One region of the Klebsiella oxytoca genome, then DNA from elsewhere that is predicted to be linked to it. Evidence: predicted binding sites of a transcription regulator. Region 1 holds the regulator's gene; the other holds the start of a gene.
The links. Region 1 encodes PhoB, which activates phosphate uptake and scavenging genes when phosphate is short. Its sites were predicted from a motif close to CTGTCATAAAACTGNCNNAT; they were not measured.
Positions count from the first base shown of each region.

Region 2: the regulator PhoB is predicted to act here: its motif matches at 1,722-1,741, upstream of kdgR (DNA-binding transcriptional regulator KdgR).

Region 1 is NZ_CP046115.1:1,253,043-1,257,256, forward strand. It holds gene sbcC (exonuclease subunit SbcC) at 1-314, opposite strand, end outside; gene sbcD (exonuclease subunit SbcD) at 311-1,513, opposite strand; gene phoB (phosphate response regulator transcription factor PhoB) at 1,819-2,508, shown strand; gene phoR (phosphate regulon sensor histidine kinase PhoR) at 2,530-3,819, shown strand.
Region 2 is NZ_CP046115.1:3,370,822-3,375,035, forward strand. It holds gene GJ746_RS15680 (YebO family protein) at 1-176, opposite strand, end outside; gene mgrB (PhoP/PhoQ regulator MgrB) at 251-394, opposite strand; gene GJ746_RS15690 (YobH family protein) at 554-793, shown strand; gene kdgR (DNA-binding transcriptional regulator KdgR) at 839-1,630, opposite strand; gene GJ746_RS15700 (MFS transporter) at 1,808-3,181, shown strand; gene htpX (protease HtpX) at 3,254-4,135, opposite strand.

The sequences.
Region 1 (4,214 bases):
GGCTGGTTCCGCGCCCGATTCTGACTCCAGAACGCACGGTAGGCGGTGCCTTTTACCTCAAATTCCACTTCGGCGAGGCATTCGGCGGTGTCGCGGGTCATCAGATCGTTCTGCGATTGCGACACGCTGCTCAGGCGCGGCGTTTCGTGATACAGCGCGAGGCAGATGGCATCCAGCAGCGTGGTTTTTCCGGCGCCGGTTGGCCCGGTGATAGCGAACAGCCCGTTGCTGGCGAACGGCTCGGCGGTGAAATCGATTTTCCACTCGCCTTTTAATGAATTGAGGTTTTTCAGGCGTAAGCTCAGGATTTTCACAGGTGTTCCTCACCGTTCAGACTATGCAGCGTTTCATTAAACAGCTGTTCCAGGCGCTGCTGCTGCGCCGCTTCCAGGGTTTCCAGCGCCAGGCGACGGGCGAATACGTCCTCTACCTGCAGTTCGCTGAGGGTCTCCCGCTTTTCACCCGCCAGTATGCGCTCGCGCTGGGCGCGACTGCGGCGCACCAGCAGCACCTCTACCGGCAGCGTTTCGGTCTGCGCCTGAATTTTGCGCGGGATATCATGCAAATATTCGTCGCTGGTGATTTCAATATCGACCCAGACGGCGGGTTGCTGATGATTGTCACGCCATTGGTTTAACTGCTCGCTAATGCTGGCAAAATCGCCTTTTAGTACCGCCAGCGGCTGGGTAATGGGGACGATGAGCGGCGTGACGTCCGTCAGGCGGCCAGCGCTGAAGGTCACCAGGTTTACGCTTTTATTTTTCCCGGTTTCATCAAAACTGAGCGGAATGGGGGAGCCGCTGTAGCGAATATGCTCGCAGCCGCCCACAATCTGCGCCCGATGGATATGGCCGAGCGCGATATAGTCGGCGGGAGGAAAGCGATTAGCCGGGAAGGCGTCGAGAGTACCGATATAGATTTCGCGAACCGCGTCGCTTTTACTGGCGCCGACGGTAGTCAAATGGCCGCTGGCGATAATCGGCAGCGGTCGGTCGCCGCGCAGCTCGCAGGCCTGCTGGTACTGCTGCTGGTAATAGTCGCTGATGGCGCTGAGGAGCTGCTGCTGCTTTTCGCCGCTGGAGTGCCCGGCCTGGCTGCTCACCAGCTCACGGGGGCGCAGAAACGGTACCGGACAGAAAATCGCCCCGGGCGAACCATCGCGTAGCGGAAGAATAAAGGGCGCGTGACCGGCATTAGCCACCACCGTTGTTTTCAGGAACGCCAGAATGTCTCGCGACTCATTGAGGGTAGCTACCGAATCATGATTTCCCGCCAGCACCACCAGCTGACAGCCGGTCTGCTGTAGCTGTACGACAAAGCGGTTATACAGCTCGCGCGCGTAGCTCGGCGGTGAGCCGGTATCAAAAATATCGCCGGCGACAATAATGGCATCAACGTCATGCTCCTGCGCGCTGGCCAGCAGCCAGTCGAGAAACGCCTGGTGTTCGGCGGCACGGCTTTTGCTGTAAAAATTCTGGCCAAGATGCCAGTCAGACGTGTGAAGGATGCGCATAATCGTCCCATAGAGAAAAGCAGAAACGGCATTATATACCCTAAATAATTTGAGTTGCAGGACAGGACACGCCTTGAACAGGCCCCTTGGGGGCGAGGCCGATGGATGGGCCGCGTAATTCGCAGCCAACGCACAAGCAACTTGAAGTATGGCGGGCATAACACCGCCCTCCGATGCGTTAAGTCCGTGTCACAATTCGAAATCCGCGTTCATCTGGCGGTCATGTTTTTCATAAATCTGTCATAAATCTGACGCATAATGGCCGCGCACTTCTATACTGATGGCTAAAAAATACAGGGTAAATAATGGCGAGAAGAATTCTGGTCGTTGAAGATGAAGCTCCAATCCGCGAAATAGTTTGCTTTGTTCTGGAGCAAAACGGCTTTCAGCCCGTCGAGGCGGAAGATTTTGACAGCGCGGTCAATCAGCTCAATGAACCCTGGCCTGATTTGATCCTCCTTGACTGGATGCTGCCGGGTGGGTCGGGTCTGCAGTTTATTAAACAGCTCAAGCGTGAAGCGATGACCCGCGAGATTCCGGTGGTGATGCTGACCGCCCGCGGTGAAGAGGAAGATCGCGTTCGCGGCCTGGAGACCGGCGCGGATGATTACATCACTAAGCCATTTTCGCCAAAAGAGCTGGTCGCGCGAATTAAAGCCGTGATGCGGCGCATTTCGCCAATGGCGGTAGAAGAGGTGATTGAGATGCAGGGACTGAGCCTCGACCCTTCTTCGCATCGCGTCATGACCGGCGAAAATCCGCTGGATATGGGGCCGACGGAATTTAAATTATTACACTTCTTCATGACGCACCCGGAACGAGTCTATAGCCGCGAGCAGCTGCTGAATCACGTCTGGGGAACTAACGTATATGTAGAAGACAGAACGGTGGACGTGCATATTCGTCGTCTGCGTAAAGCGCTGGAACATAGCGGCCATGACCGGATGGTACAAACGGTTCGCGGTACGGGATATCGTTTCTCCGCCCGTTTCTGAATGTTGACAGGAGTGTGAACCGTGCTGGAACGGCTGTCATGGAAAAGGCTGGCGCTTGAGCTTTTCTTGTGTTGTATCCCGGCCCTGATCCTCGGGGCGTTTTTAGGTCACCTGCCGTGGTTTCTGCTGGCGGCGGTGACCGGTCTGCTTATCTGGCATTTCTGGAATTTGATGCGCCTGTCGTGGTGGCTGTGGGTTGACCGCAGTATGACGCCGCCGCCGGGCAGCGGCAGCTGGGAACCCCTCTTGTACGGTCTGCACCAGATGCAGATGCGTAATAAAAAGCGCCGTCGTGAGCTGGGCAGTTTGATCAAACGCTTTCGCAGCGGGGCGGAGTCTCTGCCGGATGCGGTGGTGTTGACCACCGAAGAAGGCGTCATGTTCTGGTGTAATGGCCTTGCCCAGCAGATCCTTAATCTGCGCTGGCCGGACGATAACGGGCAGAATATCCTTAACCTTCTACGCTATCCGGAATTTGCTAATTACCTCAAAGCTAAAGATTTCTCTAAACCGCTAAATCTGGTGCTCAATAACGGTCGCCATCTGGAGATTCGCGTGATGCCCTACAGCGACAAACAGCTGCTGATGGTGGCGCGCGATGTTACCCAGATGCATCAGCTTGAGGGCGCTCGGCGCAACTTTTTTGCCAACGTCAGCCATGAACTGCGAACCCCGCTGACGGTGCTGCAGGGATACCTGGAGATGATGCAGGAGGCGGTTCTGGAAGGCGCGACGCGTGAAAAAGCGTTGCACACCATGCGCGAGCAGACCCAGCGGATGGAAGGCCTGGTGAAACAGCTGCTGACGCTGTCGCGGATTGAAGCCGCACCGGCTCTGGCAATGAATGACAAAATTGATGTTCCGATGATGCTGCGGGTCGTCGAGCGCGAAGCGCAAACGCTGAGCCAGCAGCAGCACGTCCTGCATTTTTCGGTGGATGAGTCGTTAAAAGTGCTGGGGAATGAAGAACAGCTGCGCAGCGCCATTTCCAACCTGGTGTATAACGCGATCAACCATACGCCGCCGGGAACGGAAATTACCGTGAGCTGGCAGCGGGCGCCGCACGGCGCGCTGTTTAGCGTTGAGGATAACGGACCGGGGATCGCGCCGGAGCACATTCCGCGCCTGACGGAGCGTTTCTATCGGGTCGATAAAGCACGATCCAGGCAAACCGGCGGCAGCGGGCTGGGGCTGGCGATTGTCAAACATGCCGTTAGCCACCATGACAGCCGTCTTGAGATCGCGAGTACGCCGGGTAAAGGTACCCGTTTTAGCTTTCTGCTACCGGAACGTTTGATTGCCAAAAATTGACCCCTGATACGTGGGTGTCAGCTTTACTTGCCAATGACCAGCTTCGGCTGGTCATTTTCGTTTGCTGTTAAATCGAAGCTGCGTAATTAACGAACGTTAGCTGCTTTTTTGTTCGCATGATAAGCCAGAGGTTTTCCATCAATCAGGTAAATAATTCTACTTATAAAAATAGAGTTAGCATAATCATCTGCTTTTGCGATCCCTCCTTGCTTTAAAACGTTATAAGCGTTTAAATTGCCCGCCTACGGTCGCAGACAGACTGTTTTTGCGTGGTAATTCAAAAAACAATTCTTTTCCACGCCGCTTTGGGAGCATATCCCGCTGAGTTTAATGATAATGGCCGCTGTATCATCCCCAGGGGAAAGGCGCGGTATTAATCCGTTTTTACAACACCA
Region 2 (4,214 bases), 2.1 Mb from region 1:
AGCGCGTTTTGCCGCTTTTGCTGATCCAGCAGCGCCTGCAGCAGCGCTATCTGCTCATTAGCGCGCGAACTGGCACGATTAACAAAAAACCATAACAACAGGCCAACAAGCAACAGCACCACTGAAAGTGCTATAGATGCCAGACTTACAATCCCGGGATTTAGTAACTCACTCATTTCACCACCTCAAAGAGAAGGCGCTCATTCTACCACTGGCGCAGCAGAAGAAAATCAGTCATATAAAAAATGTCTTACCAGGGAATAAACTTATTGATAGTGCAGACGCCGTTGAAGAACTGTACATCCTGATCGCACATTACGTTAAGCATCTGAGTCCATAGCAGTAAACAGCCTGCAATGATGACTATCAGCAAAACCCACCGTAATTTTTTCACTCCACTCTCCGCATCAGAATCAGATGTCGCCAGGATAACATGACCTTCTTAAACCGCGGCTAACTGTAATACGAAAGGCATGTTTAGGAATCATAGACTTGTTTCAACTCGTGTTCATGCCAGAATAGGCGCAGGGATAATACAAATATTGAGGCAACAATGCGATTGATCATTCGTACCATTGTGGTGCTGGCTATCTTGTGGATTGGCGTATTATTAAGCGGTTACGGCGTATTAATAGGCAGTAGTGAGAACGCTGGCGGGTTGGGATTACAGTGTAAATATCTCACGGCGCGCGGTATCAGTACCGCACAATATGTTCATTCCAGTAGCGGTATTATCGGCATTAGCGATTGCCCTATTCTTCGCAAAAGCGTCACGGTTGTTGATAACGGCTAGTTATGATCAAGGCTACAAAATTTGTAGCCCTGATTATGCCTGAGATCAGAACGGATAATCGTTATAGCCCATCTGCTCTGAAATTTTACGCGCGGCAGTATGCAGCATTGCGACATATTCGTTCAGTCGCTCTTCCGAGAAGCGCAGCGTCGGGAAAGAGATACTCAGTCCAGCGATAACCACCCCGAAGCGGTCGAAGACCGGTACCCCGATACAGCGCAGACCCTCTTCCTGCTCTTCATTGTCTTCGCCATATCCCTGCTCGCGGACTTTATCCAGAACCGCCAGCAGCTCTTTAGTACTGGTAATGGTGCGGTCAGTGCTGCGTTTGTACTCCACGCCTTCCAGAATCTGCTCAACTTCCGCGCGATCGCGCCAGGCCAGCAGCACTTTACCAATAGCGGTGCTGTACAGCGGATTACGGCGACCAATGCGCGAATACATGCGCAAATTGTACATTGAGTCGATTTTGTGGATATAAACAATGCTGTCTTCATCCAGCGCACCCAGATGGACGGTCTCTTTCGTCAGACGTGAAAGCTCACGCATCTGAATGTCCGCACTGCGCACCAGATCGACATTCTGCAGGGCCCGAGCGCCAAGTTCGAAGAGTTTCAGGGTCAGTGAATACTTTTCGGATTCGCCCTCCTGAGCTACGTACCCCAGAGATTTCATTGTCTGCAAAAAGCGATAAACGGTGCTTTTTGACATCATGACGCGCTGGGACAGTTCGGTAATGCCAATTTCACGCTCTTCGCCAAGCGCCTGCAAAATGCCAAAAACCTTCAATACCGAAGAGACAGAATCTGGCTGTTTATCCAAATCTGCAACTGCCATTTATCACCTCATCGTAACTGTTTTATAAAAATTAGAACCGGTTTTTATTATAAATTCGCATCCCGTCAGCCGCAATCGTTCTTCTGCCTCTTAGTTACAAATCTGCGACATACCGCTGAATAATCAATGCTAAAATCATTACCCAGTTAATAGTCCCCGATAAGATAGAAACTTCACATGGATAAAAACCTCCCCGATGGGCTACCATTACCGGAACGTTACGGCGCGATTCTGACCATAATATTAGGTTTAACAATGGCCGTACTGGATGGCGCCATCGCTAACGTCGCTCTTCCCACCATCGCAGCGGATTTAAACGCTTCGCCCGCGTCGTCGATCTGGATCGTCAATGCCTATCAAATCGCCATCGTTATCGCGCTACTACCGCTCTCTTTCCTCGGCGATATGGTGGGCTACCGACGCATTTATAAAATCGGGCTGGTGGTATTCATCTTCACCTCTCTGGCCTGCGCGCTCTCCCGCAGTCTGGAGTTGCTGACGCTTGCGCGCGTTGCCCAAGGGCTTGGCGGGGCTGCGCTGATGAGCGTCAATACCGCCTTGATACGCCTGATCTTTCCCCGACGGTTTCTTGGTCGCGGCATGGGTATCAACTCTTTTGTCGTCGCCGTCTCCTCGGCTGCGGGGCCAACAATCGCCGCCGCGATTCTGTCGATAGCTTCATGGCAGTGGCTGTTTCTGATCAACGTACCGCTGGGTATTATTTCGCTAATTCTCGCGATGCGTTTTCTGCCAGCCAACGCAAGCCGCAGCAAGGTCACCCGCTTCGATCTGCCCAGCGCTATCATGAACGCACTCACTTTTGGCTTACTGATTACCGCGCTTGGCGGGTTCGCTCAGGGCCAGTCTGGTGAACTGGTTCTGGCCGAAATCATCGCAATGCTGATCGTTGGATTCTTCTTCGTCCGTCGTCAGCTCAAGATGCCCGTCCCTCTGCTTCCGGTTGATCTGCTGCGCATTCCGCTTTTTTCACTGTCTATTTGTACCTCAATCTGCTCTTTCTGCGCCCAGATGCTGGCCATGGTTTCGCTGCCGTTCTTCCTGCAGTCGGTGATAGGACGTAGCGAGGTGCAAACCGGTCTGCTTTTGACGCCGTGGCCGCTGGCCACCATGGTGATGGCGCCGCTAGCCGGCTATTTAATTGAAAAATTCCATGCGGGTCTTCTGGGCGCAATTGGCCTTGTAATAATGGCCTGCGGTCTGTTCGGCCTCGCCCTGCTGCCCTCCTCCCCATCGGACCTGGATATTATCTGGCGAATGGCGCTTTGCGGCGCGGGTTTTGGCCTGTTCCAGTCCCCTAACAATCACACTATTGTCTCCTCAGCGCCCGCTCATCGCAGCGGCGGAGCAAGCGGTATGCTGGGGACCGCGCGTTTGCTTGGACAAAGCACCGGCGCCGCGCTGGTGGCGCTATTGTTTAACCTGTCGGGGGATGGCGGAACGCATACCGCACTTCTGCTAGCCGGGATCCTTGCCGTTGTCGCGGCGGTCGTCAGCGGGCTTCGCGTCACCCAGCCGCGCGCCAGGGCGTAACCAAAAATCTGCCGAAAAAAAATCCGCAGCCCGAAGGTTGCGGATTTTTGTTTTTATCGCCAGGGCGAACAATTACTTCAGGTATTCGCCGCTGCGCAGAGCTTCAATTCGCTTATCCAGAGGCGGGTGAGTCATAAACAGCTCGCTCATGGATTTGGCTTTACCGTTAATGCAGAATGCCATCATGCTGCTGGCTTCCTGCGGTTCGTAGCTGGTTTTCAGGCGCTGCAGCGCGGCGATCATTTTCTCACGCCCCACCAGTTTTGCTGAACCGGCGTCGGCATGGAACTCACGATAGCGAGAGAACCACATGGTGATAATGCTGGCCAGAATACCAAATACCAGCTCCAGTACCGTAGCGACCGCAAAGTAGATCAGCGGGTTGCCGTTGCTGTTTTCACCTTCATCGCGGTTTCCACCGAGGAAGCCCGCCGCAATCTGCGCGATAACGCGTGAGATAAAGATAACGAAGGTGTTCACTACCCCCTGAATCAGCGTCATAGTCACCATATCACCGTTGGCGATGTGGCTAATCTCATGAGCAATGACCGCTTCCGCTTCATCACGGCTCATATTCTGCAACAGTCCGGTGCTGACGGCGACCAGCGACGCATCGCGGCGCGCACCGGTAGCGAAGGCGTTAATATCCGGCGCATGGTAGATGGCAACCTGCGGCATACCAATTCCCGCCTGCCGCGCCTGCTGCGCGACGGTGTTCATTAACCAGCGCTCTGTTTCGTTACGCGGTTGTTCAATAACTTCCCCACCGACCGATTTCAGCGCCATCCACTTCGACATCAGCAGCGAAACGATTGAACCACCAAAACCAAACAACAGCGCCATAATCAGCAGCCCGGTCATGCTGCTTGACTGAATTCCCGTCAGGCTTAGCACCAGCCCGAATACGACCATCACTGCCAGGTTAGTCAGCAGGAAAAGCGCGATTCGCATCATAATTTTCTTTTTACCTCGATTTAACAAAACGCACTATGCGATTACCCACATGGTATGGGTAGGATGCTAATTTTCAACC